4 regions of the Paenibacillus sp. 2TAF8 genome follow, and region 2 is predicted to be linked to each of the others. Evidence: riboswitches for the same ligand, from Rfam matches in the RefSeq annotation. Region 2 holds a riboswitch; each other region holds the start of a gene.

Region 1 (3,163 bases), on a different contig from region 2:
AACCGTACACCAGATTGTTTGCACGCTCTCCATCCACAATGTCGGAAAAAGACTTCTCATGGATGTTCCCAAGGTTGATGACACCTTCTCCATCCAGACAGCATGGAACCACGGTTCCATCGACAAGCACAGCTGCCTGACTGCGCAGTGCATGGCAAAACCCTTTGCCATCATCTTCAGGTGCATCCAGACTTGGCCACTGGAATTCATGATCCTGATTCAGATATACGTTGGGTGCAATTTTCACACCGCTACCTGGAAGGACTTTTTCCTCAATCCGGAAGTCGAGATTAAATTCCCGTTCCAGCACCTCAAGCGTCTCCCGATTTCGATTCATCTGAGCATTGGTGAAGTTATCCTGTGTCAGATTCCATAATCGGAACGAGACAATGACATTGTGTTTCACCGCTTCACGCACAAAAGACAAAATGTTACGTAAGTATCCGTCACGATCCGTAGAACCTTCATGACCGTCAAAGCTGTGCAACGAAAAATTCATCTGTCTCAGGGCAGGTTTACCTAATAATTTATGCTGTGTCTTCGGCAGCAGCGTACCGTTGGTCGTAATGTTAACTTTAAATCCCTTGGCATGAGCCATATCCAGCAGCAAGTCAATTTTGGGATGAAGGAGCGGTTCTCCTTTGACGTGCAAGTAGATATGTTTCGTATGTGGTTTGATCTGATCCAATATATTATTAAAGACTTCAGGGTCGATGAATCCTTTGGCTCGCTTCGTTTGCGGGCAAAAACTGCATGCCAGATTACAGATGCTTGTAATTTCAATATATACTTTCTTGAACGTTTTCAACTCAGGGTCCCCATTCTGCCGGGAGGAACAACAGTCCTGCCCTCATTCGTAGTACGGCCATATGAGCCAATCCCCATTATATCGGGTTAACGAGCCTAGGTAAATCGTAATCAGAGGATCCCTACAAAAGTCCAGTATATTTTCACCATAATTTCAAGACACACATCCCCTCCCTATTTACATTAAGCCAAGTTGGATATATGCTGAGGACATAACTGCATATCTTTTACATTTGCACTGGGGGAGCCTTGCGGCTGAGACGAATACGACGATTCGGACCCTTTGAACCTGATCTGGATTATACCAGCGGAGGGAAGTGGAGCGGCTTTTATTGGCAGTGGATGATTTCTATCCTTGATGGGATCAACCTCAATTAAAACGTATAGCTCTGCTCATTTCTCCGGAAATGGGCGGGGCTTTTTTGTTTTTTGGCGATGTGGTAGTTGTGTGCTGGTTGCTTGGTGACCGAGACACTTGCCGTTCAAAATATAAATTTCGAAACAAGGAAAATTCCTCTTCCGAGTATGGATTCAAATGTTCCGAATATACAATCTCTGTCATCCCGTGAGAAGAAAGCAGTTATTTGGAGCATGATGCAAAATGCTCTTCTTGTCGATATCTGGGTGTTATTCACTCTCATCACCATCAAGATCATTCGAAATCAAGGAGGAAATGACGATGTCTTATCTGGAACGTGTACGATCACTCAATCCTTTGGTTCATAATATTACCAATCTTGTGGTTGCCCCTTTTACGGCAAATGGTCTGCTTGCCCTCGGAGCCTCACCGTTTATGGCCTATGCTCACGAAGAAGTCGCTGACGTCGCTCGAATGGCTGGCGCGGTGGTTCTGAACATCGGCACATTGGATAAAAAGGTCGTTCAAGCGATACGTCTAGCCGGACAATCGGCTAATGCACATCATGTGCCTGTTGTACTTGATCCTGTCGGTGCAGGAGCCACAACATATCGCACGGATACAGTACAGATGCTGGTTCGTGAGCTTCGCCTTACGGTATTGCGAGGCAATGTCGCCGAAGTCGCTCATGTCATTGGTGTACCATGGAATATCAAAGGTGTAGATGCCGGGGCTGGCGAGGGAGACCGAATAGGCATTGCCGAGCGGGCAGCGCAACAGCTTGACTGTATTGTTGTCATTACAGGCCAGTACGATATTATTACAGACGGATATCATACTTTCCTCACAAGCAACGGACATGCATTACTCACCCAGGTTACCGGGGCAGGCTGTCTGCTCAGCTCGGTCATTGGTGCTTTTACTGCGATTGCCGAGCCGGGGCGCGACTTGCTGAACAGTGTGGTGGAGGCTGTCTCAACCTATGGTATAGCCGCTGAACAGGCTGCAGCACGAACGGCTCATCAGGGGCCGGGCAGCTTCCAGATTGAATTGTTAAATCAACTGGCGCAGGTCACACCTTCACTGTTCTCGGAGCATGCACAAATCCGTCAGATTCGTGGAGGTGTGTGATGAATATTGCTCAAGCGTTAACGATTGCCGGGTCTGATAACGGCGGCGGTGCAGGAATTCAGGCGGACCTCAAAACCTTTCAGGAACTTGGTGTATACGGCATGACGGTCATTACTGCAATCGCCGCGCAGAACACAACAGGGGTTCAAGGCGTGTTTCCGATTGATTTCGATGGTATTGCCCAGCAACTTGATTCAACGGGAGCCGACTTTCAGCCGCGTGCCATTAAAACAGGTATGTTATATAGTGCCGAGATTATTCGTCTTGTTGCGGCAAAATGTAAGCAGTACGGCTGGTCTAATCTGGTGATTGATCCCGTGATGGTTGCCAAAGGCGGTGCGCCTCTGCTTCAGCAGGAGGCTGTGCAAGCACTCATTCAGGATCTGCTCCCTCATGCCTTGCTTATCACACCTAACATCCCGGAAGCCGAACTGCTAATCGGGAAATCAATCCGGAACCTGAGCGAGCGTGAGGAAGCCGCCAAGCAATTGGTGCAGATGGGTTCAACGTATGCCTTGATCAAGGGAGGACATGATACGGGAAGCGGTATGGTTGTCGATGTCCTGTATGACGGGCATTCCTTTCAATATTTGAAGAATCTTCGAGTAATGACACGTCATACCCACGGAACCGGCTGCACGTTCTCTGCTGCCATTACGGCGGAATTGGCGAAAGGTTCCCCTATTCTGGCTGCCGTTACGACCGCGCGAGCATTCATTCAGGCAGCCATAGAAGATGAGCTGGGAATCGGGGCCGGGCACGGGCCAACGAATCACTTTGCGTACCAGCGCAGACAGCGAGGTGAACGCTGATGCGTAGATGGGATACGGAAGCGGTGCGCCGCGCGCTGCAGTTGTATTTGGTGAT
Region 2 (3,163 bases):
GATCAGATGGCTGATGCCGATCCAGAGAAGCTGGAACAGTTGCTTGAAGATATGGGCGAGATTCAGGAACAGCTGGAACAGGGCGATTTTTATCTGATCGATGTGAAAGTGGAAGAAATGGCAAATGGTCTGGGATTAAATGCCATCGGCCTTGATCGGGATGTTGCAGCTCTTAGTGGTGGACAACGCACGAAGGTACTTCTCGCGAAGTTATTATTGGAAAAACCTACTGCCCTTTTATTGGATGAGCCGACCAACTATCTGGATGTAGAGCATATTGAGTGGCTAACACGCTATTTGAAAGACTATCCTTATGCTTTTCTGCTGATCTCTCATGATACGGAGTTCATGAATGAAGTTGTTAATGTTATCTATCATTTGGAGTTTGCCAAATTGACTCGGTACGCTGCAAACTATGATAAATTCCTGGAGATGGCAGATATGCAGAAAGCACAGCATATTGATGCCTACGAGAAACAACAGGAATACATCAAAAAGCAGGAAGATTTCATTCAACGCAACAAAGCTCGAGCTTCGACCTCTGGTAGAGCGAAAAGCCGGGAAAAACAACTCGGAAAGGTCGAGCGAATTGATCGACCGGACGAAGCCGCAAAACCAACATTCAAGTTCAAGGATGCGCGCGCGAGTAGTAAAACTGTTTTTGAAGGTATCGACTTTGAAATTGGTTATACGTATCCGCTATTACCCAAGATGACGATGACGATTGAACGTGGAGAAAAGATTGCGATTGTGGGATGTAACGGGGTAGGTAAATCAACACTTCTCAAAACAATTTTGGGTAAAATTGCGCCGATCAGCGGTAAAACATTCCTTGGAGATTACTTGGAGACAGCTTACTTCGAGCAGGAAGTGAGAGCGGGAAATATTACACCGATCGATGATGTATGGAACGAGTTTTCACATTTGACACAGAATGAAGTGCGAGGTCATCTTGCACGCTGTGGGCTTAAAAATGAGCATATCACTCGTCCTCTTAACATGCTGAGTGGAGGAGAGCAGGCTAAAGTGCGATTATGTAAGTTGCTGATGCGTGAAAGCAACTGGGTTCTGTTTGACGAACCGACGAACCATCTGGATGTAACAGCAAAGGCTGAACTGCAGCGTGCGTTGCAGGAATACAAGGGAACCGTTTTACTTGTATCTCACGAACCGGATTTTTATGAAGGCTGGGTCACCAAAACGTGGAATGTAGAAGAGTGGTCTGAAAAAGCACAATGACAAAAAAAACCGGTTGTGGTAATATAGGCTACAACTTCATATGAACACTAGGGGGGCCGCACGATGCGGCTGAGATGGAAGAATGCGATTCCGGACCCTTCGCACCTGATCTGGATCATACCAGCGTAGGGAAGTGGCGCGTTTCAGCGAAAAAGGTAGTAAATGATTCTTCAATGTAAAGATGGGATCTTTACTACATCGTGATGCAGGCATCTCAATACATGAGCAGACAGTTATAGGGTTACCGATTAAACTGTTTACCAGGTATTCGTCGAATGTTTGTTATTGAACTGAACCTTTTTTAATACGCAGCCACTCCCTACGGGAGTGGCTTTTTTTGATTTTATTTTCGTTACGCCGCTCCCAAGTCTGAAAGGAGGGAAAACGAGATTGCATCCTACGGTGACTGAGCATGAAGAGAACGAATTAAATGAATGCTCAAAAAGCCATCCCTGTTTTGAGTTACATGTGATATCTACGAATCAGAGGGAACAGGTAGCTATGTTAAAGGCAGCCAAAGAGATATGGCCTTATGTGCAATACATTCACATCCGCGAAAGGCAGCTTTCGCAGCAGGAATGCTTCAACTGGGCGAAGTTGATGGTAGAGTCGGGTGTTCCAGCCTCCCGCATTGTGATCAACGGTGCGAATCTGTTTTCGTCAGGCGATTTTTATCGCGGGGCACATTGGAGCCAAGATATGCTGCAAAAAGCGAAAGTAACGGTAACGCAGAAAAACAAGCATAACCCGCGGCTTCGGTTAGGAATATCCGTGCATTCCTTACACGAAGCAAAAATTGCAGAAGAGTATGGCGCAGATTATCTTTTTTTCGGGCATGTATACCCAAGTGCAAGCAAACCGGATATAACACCAAGGGGATTAGAAGCATTAACCGAAGTATGCTCGGGTGTGAAAGTACCTGTTATAGCAATCGGTGGGATTCAGACGAATAACATTCAGGCCGTCATATCTGCGGGAGCCAGGGGTGCCGCTGTGATCTCAGGTGTATTACAACAAAAAAATCCTGCCCATGCTGCTGCTCTTTTAAAACAGGCTATGGAAGCGGTAAAGTGAATGCTTCTCAATCAAAATAATGTGAATGATCTCAAGTAAGCGGTATCTGAATGTTGCTTAATATGCAATGAAGGAGATGAAAAAATGAATCAGAGCGGAATGAGTCAACATGAGGGAACTGTCGCCCCATCGAATGATGAACATAAGTTTGCAACAATGTCCATATCCTCCACTTCAACAGAATCACAGGGAGCTTGGCATTCAGAAACGATCATTGTGGGCGGAGGGGTTATAGGCTGTGCGATTGCTTTTGAGCTGGCATCGAGAGGCCAGGAAGTACTTCTTGTTGAGCAATCCCAGATTGCCAGCGGGGCCTCCAGCGCAGCTGCCGGCATGCTTGCAGCAGATAGTGAAGCTTTTGCACATCCACTCATGGTAAAAGCCGCGTATGATAGCAGAGAATTGTTGCATAAGCACAAAGAGCAAATATCTGCTCTGACAGGTATAGACTTTGGATTGAGACGCAGTGGCTTTATCACACCGTTTCGATCATACAGTGATTTAAATCAATACAAGAACAAATGGAAAGGTTCTTCGGGCGCAGAGCAGTTTTGGTGGGACCGTCCCACGGTGCAACGAGAAGCGGAATGGCTAAACAGGGAAACATATGGCGCTTATTACAGACCACTGGAGAGTGAAGCGCTGCCTGTGTCGTTGACTAGAGCTTATGCGAGGTCTGCTCAGATGATGGGTGCACGGATATGGGAAGGAGTGCAGGATGTGCGTCTGGTCGTGAACAACGATGGAGTCCGAGGGGTTGCCACTGCCAAGGGTGAAATATCTTGCAAACATGTTATCGTGGCTGCTGGTTTGCATGGAGGGGAACTAATGTATCAAGTAGGTGAGACCT
Region 3 (3,163 bases), on a different contig from region 2:
GGGCATCATGCCATGGAAGACCGCAAGCTAACCGTTCGGGCTGTAGAACGGGCGCTGGATATATTATTATGTTTTACCACACGCAGTGATCTTGGACTCACCGAAATTGCCAGCCAGATCGGTTTACACAAGAGTACGGTGCATCGGTTGATGGCTACGCTGGAGGATCGGGGGTTCGTGATACGAGATGCAGCGACTGAAAAATACCGACTAGGCATCCGCATCTGGGAACTGTCCGCACATATGTCACGTAGTGATGATCCTGCGATTTTACTGTTGCCTGCAATGGAACGGCTACGGGATCGGTTGGGTGAGACTGTAAGTCTCTACCTTCGTGATGGCAGTGAACGGATACGTATTCAAGCAGTACAGAGCGATCAGGCCATTCGGCGGGTCGCGCCAGTAGGTGTCAGACTGCCGCTTTCCGTAGGCGCTTCCAGCAAAGTGTTAATGGCATTTGCCGCTGATGAGGATCGCGAGGAACTGATGAACGGCCCGGAATGGCCTGTATTTATCGACCCGGACGTGTATCTGGCACAGATGGAAGACATTCGTGTGAACGGCTATGCTACCAGTTATGAGGAACGTGAGCCGGGAGCTGCTGCCGTCTCCGTGCCAATTATGGATCGCAGAGGTAGCATTGCAGCAGCACTTTCCGTGTCTGGACCTGTTAGCAGGCTCTCGCAAGAGACATTACATGAGTACGCACCTGTGTTGAAAGAAGCTGCTCTGCAAATGGGACTTATGTTGTCGTAGGCGGGCTCTTGTTTGAAGTTTTGCTCGAAAGGGATTTTATCTCTGGAATATTAAGGTTGTATTTATGTCCAGATTACGCTAGTCTGTAATGGACGACCCGGCGGGGTCGGTTGAATGTTATATTTTAAGTTGAACAGCGGCTTGATTGCCGCAATACGTTTACGTTACTGGGGGAGTCCGAATTGTCCGGACTGAGACGGGATCGCATGAGATTCCGGACCCTTTGCACCTGATCTGGATCATACCAGCGTAGGGAAGTAATCGGCCATATGACCACAAACACTACGGGCGTTAACTTGGGATAGATGCTGTTTTGCGGCAGATAGATCTTGTTGCGAGTGTGGTGATGGACATCAGTCGGTTCCTTCGGAACCGGCTTTTTTATATACAGCGGTAAGCAGAGACTCATTCGTTGTGCTTCACGATCGTTAAGTCCCTTGAAGAAAGCATGAGATTCGCAGATTAGTGCGGACGGGATGATCGGAGAGCATAACAAATGCCAACATCAATGCTTGAATGTCAAGGTGAAGTGTCTCAGTTTCATGTTCGTGCTGACTGTACATAAAAATCTGTCTCTTGGATCTTATTTGGCTGCTTGGGCAGGATCATTCCTGCTGTGCTTCTGTGCTCTTGGGATTCCCGGGCAGGTGTGGTAGTTGCAACTGACGCAATTGTGGAGACATAGCGCAAAAGAAGATCACAGAGGAGGAAACAGGAGACATGAGTACACATAACCAAACGGGGCAGCAGATGGGGATAGAGGAAATGGGACACGATGGTCATCCGATGGAAAAGGAAACCGGAGTGGCTGGAGGGGTTCAACCCTTCCCGGGCAGCCGCAAAGTCTACATTCAGGGCTCACGACCGGACATCGCTGTACCGGAGCGTGAAATTGCCCTTCATGACACGAATACTCCCCAAGGGGTGGAGCATAATGAGCCGCTGCGTGTCTACGATACGAGCGGCCCGATGACCGATCCCGAATTCCAGATGGATATTCGGAAGGGGTTACCTGCGCTCCGAAATCACTGGATTATGGAGCGCGGTGACGTCGAAGAATATGAGGGGCGAGCGGTTAAGCCGGAGGATAACGGATTGAAGTCCGGAGGCCGAAGAGCCGGGGCAGAAGAGTACCCGGGATTCCGCGGGCAACCGCTACGTGCTAAGGCCGGGAATTGTGTCACACAGATGCATTATGCGCGGCAAGGCGTGATTACGCCAGAGATGGAGTACGCTGCTATACGTGAAGGTGTAGAGCCTGAATTCGTGCGGCAAGAACTGGCAAGTGGGCGGGCAATTCTTCCCTCCAACATCAATCACCCGGAGAGTGAGCCGATGCTGATCGGTCGTCATTTTCATGTGAAGATCAACGCTAATATTGGTAATTCCGCTGTATCTTCCTCCATCGAGGAGGAGGTCGAGAAGATGACCTGGGCTGTGCGCTGGGGATCGGATACGGTGATGGATCTCTCGACAGGCAAAAACATTCATTCGACACGGGAATGGATCATCCGTAACTCCCCGGTGCCGATTGGTACAGTACCGCTCTATCAGGCGCTGGAGAAGGTGAATGGCGAGGCGGAGGCGCTCACCTGGGAGTTGTACCGAGATACGCTGATTGAACAAGCAGAGCAAGGTGTGGACTATTTTACAATTCATGCAGGTGTGTTGCTCCGCTATATTCCGATGACAGCGAAACGGATGACGGGCATTGTGTCTAGAGGCGGGTCAATTATGGCAGCGTGGTGTCTGGCACATCATCAGGAGAACTTCTTGTACACCCACTTTGAAGAAATCTGTGAGATTATGAAAAGGTATGACGTAGCGTTCTCCCTCGGAGATGGACTGCGTCCAGGCAGCATCTATGATGCCAATGACGAGGCACAGATGGCGGAGCTGGCAACGCTCGGGGAATTAACGCAGATTGCGTGGAAGCATGATGTGCAGGTCATGATTGAAGGGCCGGGACATGTGCCGATGCACAAGATCAAAGAAAATGTGGATTTGCAGATGGAAATCTGCCAGGAAGCGCCGTTCTATACTCTCGGACCGCTGACCACGGACATTGCACCGGGATATGATCATATTACGTCTGCGATTGGGGCAGCGATGATCGGTTGGTTTGGTACGTCCATGCTCTGTTATGTCACGCCGAAGGAGCATCTGGGGCTTCCGAACAAGGATGATGTACGTGAAGGGGTTATCGCTTATAAAATAGCCGCTCATGCCGCTGATTTGGCCAAAGGCCACCCACGCGCCCAGCGCCGGGATGATGCGCTGTCGAAGGCACGTTTCGAGTTTCGCTGGCGGGATCAGTTTAATCTGTCTCTTGACCCGGAACGGGCACTGTCTTACCACGATGAGACGTTACCCGCAGAAGGGGCGAAGGAGGCACATTTCTGCTCCA
Region 4 (3,163 bases), on a different contig from region 2:
CATTAATTATTACGCCTACGATATAGAGGTATTTGGAAGAAAAAAAGACGAAAATATAGAGTACTTACAATGAGGACAACAGAAGAAGAATGCTTGGGGATTTGAAAGAACGATAAAAAGACATTATGAGCTATCATTACGTCTTTGGAGAATTTCCGGAATTCACAGGAACCTTGCATTAGCTGCATATATCATAGTAAATATGCTAAATTATATCTACTGAAGGGAGCTGTGACTTTATGAATATGAAACCAAATAATCTAAATGGTTCCGAGGATGAAGCTACCAAACGAAGAGCAGAAGAAATGGCTCGTCAAGCTCAGGGAAGTTCTTTAAAGAGTGGTATAATAACGACTTTGGTTTTAGCAGTCGTCATTGTTGGTATTTTTTATGGTATAGCTTACTTTAGAACCAGCTAAAAAGATTATAAAAATAAAGTTTACATTAAAATAATTTCTGATTTTTCAGAATTAGAGTCTTTTAACTTATAACACACTCCCCACATTCCAGATGTACAGTAAATAGAAACCTGGAATGTATGGGGAGTTTTCTTATAAGATCCCTTTAACAATATTAGTGCAATCAAACTATCGCCTGAACGTCTATGCATGGGTTTTCGTAGTAAATAAGAATCTGATACGTTTAGTCGAACTCCCTTATTGCCCGGATATAACTATGAAGAGAAGCAAATTTAAAAAAACAATTTATTTTACTTAAAAACAAATCTAACTGTTCCTTCAGTTAGGTTATTTAAACGATTCGTTAAACGGACACCACCGCCGCTTGTCCTTTAAACAACTTGCCAAACACATAACGCACTAGCGGCCCGAGTACGATTAACTGATACGGCAAAGCCAGACTAAAGTTACGAGCAATCGTGTGAAGATACGCACTGAACACGGATACTCCATCTAACCGATCTACTGCATAGGCAGTAATGATACCATATAGAGACATGACCAAAACCATACCAATGACCATAAAAATTGACATGGTAACTACACCTTTGATTTTACTGGTTTTTGCAAATGGGATGGAAAACGCAATTCGTCTCGCTACGGGTCCTACGATGAACGACTCCACCAAAAATGCCAGGACAAAACAGATCAAAAATTGAAACAGCATCTGCATCACGGACATCTGACTTAACATCCCCGTATGCCAAAGATTGAAGGTCATCATTACTACGACCATTCCTGTACACATCATAAGTCCAAAAATCACTTGTTCTTTCTTGCTTACTGGCAATATACTCATCCTTTCTGTAACTTGGATCATTATAGACAATTGGAATCCCTTCACATAAGTGAACATTCTGTGAAAAATATTTTTAGTCCAACTTATGTAGGGTGTGTCTGAAAACGCTGAAGAAAGCAGACTTTGCCGGATTTCCGTTCCAAGCAAGGAAGTTTACCGCAGACGTGCCGGGGCACATCAAGGGGAAGCGACGTAGCAAGGGGCGAAAAAAGATACACTTCAGCAGGTTTCAAGATACGCCCTAGACACAATCCTGTCACTGGCCTATAATTACACCTAGTAATGCCCGTAACTTCATAGTTTCCCAGGGGAGTCGGAATTGGCCGGCTGAGAGTGTATCCCACCAAGATACTAACCCTTAGACCTGATCTGGATCATGCCAGCGTAGGAATCGGAGTATATTGCAACGGCACAGCCATAGGCTGAACGCCACTCTCTCACGCCTGCACGCGTCCCGGATTACGGGGCGCTTTTTTTGTTTTCTTTTGACATGCAGAAACAGAAAAATGACGTTATTCGGATAACCCGCAAGTATAAATTCGTCGATTTATGCAAAGGGATTGGATATGAAGCCAAGGAGTACCCCGTGCCATCCGGCCGGACATACCGAAGGAGAGAATCACAATGAAATGGCGCAAAACGATGGGAATGTTACTCATGTGTGTACTGTTGGTTACCGTGGCTGCATGTGGTGGCAAAGAAGCCGCTCCGGCTGAACAGAACGGTACGACCAGTTCGGAGAAAACGAATGAGAACAGCGGTGCTGCACCGAAAGATGTGAAGGTTGTGCTCGACTGGACTCCAAATACGAATCATACTGGTCTGTATGCCGCAGTGGATCAGGGTTTTTATAAAGCAGCAGGTCTCAACGTCGAGATTGTACAGCCAGGTGCTGGTGGAGCAGATACGATGGTTGCCTCAGGTGAGGTACCGTTTGGCGTCAGTTATCAGGAAAGTGTCACTCAGGCGCGTACGCAGGACGTTCCGCTTGTGTCGATTGCCGCAGTTATTCAGCATAATACGTCCGGTTTTGCAGCGCCGATGGATCGCAAGATCAAATCGCCTAAAGATTTTGAAGGTAAGACGTATGGCGGTTGGGGTTCCCCAGTAGAAGAAGCGGTGATGCAATCCATTATGGAGGGCGAAGGTGCTGACGTATCCAAAGTCAAAAACATTAACATGGGCGATGCAGACTTCTTCACAGCTGTGAAACGGGACATCGACTTTGCGTGGATTTTCTATGCCTGGACGGGAATTGAGGCGGAATTACGCGGAGAACCGATTGACATGTTGTATGTGAAAGATTATGCCAAAGCGCTGGACTACTACACCCCTGTCCTCGTAACCAACGAACAGACGATTCAGAAAGACCCTGAACTGGTGAAAGCTTTCCTAAAGGCCACTTCTGAAGGGTATCAATATGCCATTGACCACCCTGAAGAAGCAGCGAACATTCTGATCAAAGCCGTGCCTGATCTGGACAAGGAATTAGTACTGGCAAGCCAAAAATGGCTCAGCCCGAAATACCAAGATGATGCACCACGCTGGGGCGAACAAAAGGAAGAGGTGTGGAAGAACTACACCGACTGGATGTTCAGCAAGAAATTGCTGGATAAAGAGATCGATGTAACGAAAGTCTACACGAACGAATTTTTACCACAGTAATACGTAGCATTATCATCATTAATGTAAAATGAAATTTGATATTTTCACGTTTGAATGAAGAGGACACGGACAACTTGAAGAAGCGAAGCGATCGCTTATAAAATTCACCGAGTTTCCCCTTTCTACATCAGTTGAACTACTCGTTTACACATTAACGGAGAGGACAGAAAAAACCTGAAAAAGCGGAGCTAAAAGCTTTCTGAAAGAAAGCTAGCATCGGAAGCATACGCTTCGCCTTTAT

The links. A riboswitch is a leader RNA that binds a small molecule or an ion and turns the genes downstream of it on or off. The one in region 2 is predicted to bind thiamine pyrophosphate.
Region 1: it holds a riboswitch for thiamine pyrophosphate, as region 2 does, so the genes downstream of both, thiM (hydroxyethylthiazole kinase) here and AB4Z30_RS14550 (thiamine phosphate synthase) in region 2, are expected to answer to the same signal.
Region 3: it holds a riboswitch for thiamine pyrophosphate, as region 2 does, so the genes downstream of both, thiC (phosphomethylpyrimidine synthase ThiC) here and AB4Z30_RS14550 (thiamine phosphate synthase) in region 2, are expected to answer to the same signal.
Region 4: it holds a riboswitch for thiamine pyrophosphate, as region 2 does, so the genes downstream of both, AB4Z30_RS12905 (ABC transporter substrate-binding protein) here and AB4Z30_RS14550 (thiamine phosphate synthase) in region 2, are expected to answer to the same signal.

Annotation. Positions count from the first base shown of each region.
Region 1 is NZ_JBFRFN010000029.1:3,998-7,160, reverse strand. It holds gene AB4Z30_RS26600 (radical SAM/SPASM domain-containing protein) at 1-808, opposite strand, end outside; TPP riboswitch at 1,038-1,140, shown strand; gene thiM (hydroxyethylthiazole kinase) at 1,487-2,296, shown strand; gene thiD (bifunctional hydroxymethylpyrimidine kinase/phosphomethylpyrimidine kinase) at 2,296-3,108, shown strand; gene thiE (thiamine phosphate synthase) at 3,108-3,163, shown strand, end outside.
Region 2 is NZ_JBFRFN010000008.1:219,206-222,368, reverse strand. It holds gene AB4Z30_RS14555 (ABC-F family ATP-binding cassette domain-containing protein) at 1-1,239, shown strand, start outside; TPP riboswitch at 1,279-1,388, shown strand; gene AB4Z30_RS14550 (thiamine phosphate synthase) at 1,630-2,313, shown strand; gene thiO (glycine oxidase ThiO) at 2,398-3,163, shown strand, end outside.
Region 3 is NZ_JBFRFN010000022.1:26,531-29,693, forward strand. It holds gene AB4Z30_RS24350 (IclR family transcriptional regulator) at 13-756, shown strand; TPP riboswitch at 916-1,029, shown strand; gene thiC (phosphomethylpyrimidine synthase ThiC) at 1,522-3,163, shown strand, end outside.
Region 4 is NZ_JBFRFN010000007.1:137,365-140,527, reverse strand. It holds gene AB4Z30_RS12915 (hypothetical protein) at 240-419, shown strand; gene AB4Z30_RS12910 (hypothetical protein) at 763-1,248, opposite strand; TPP riboswitch at 1,554-1,666, shown strand; gene AB4Z30_RS12905 (ABC transporter substrate-binding protein) at 1,882-2,922, shown strand.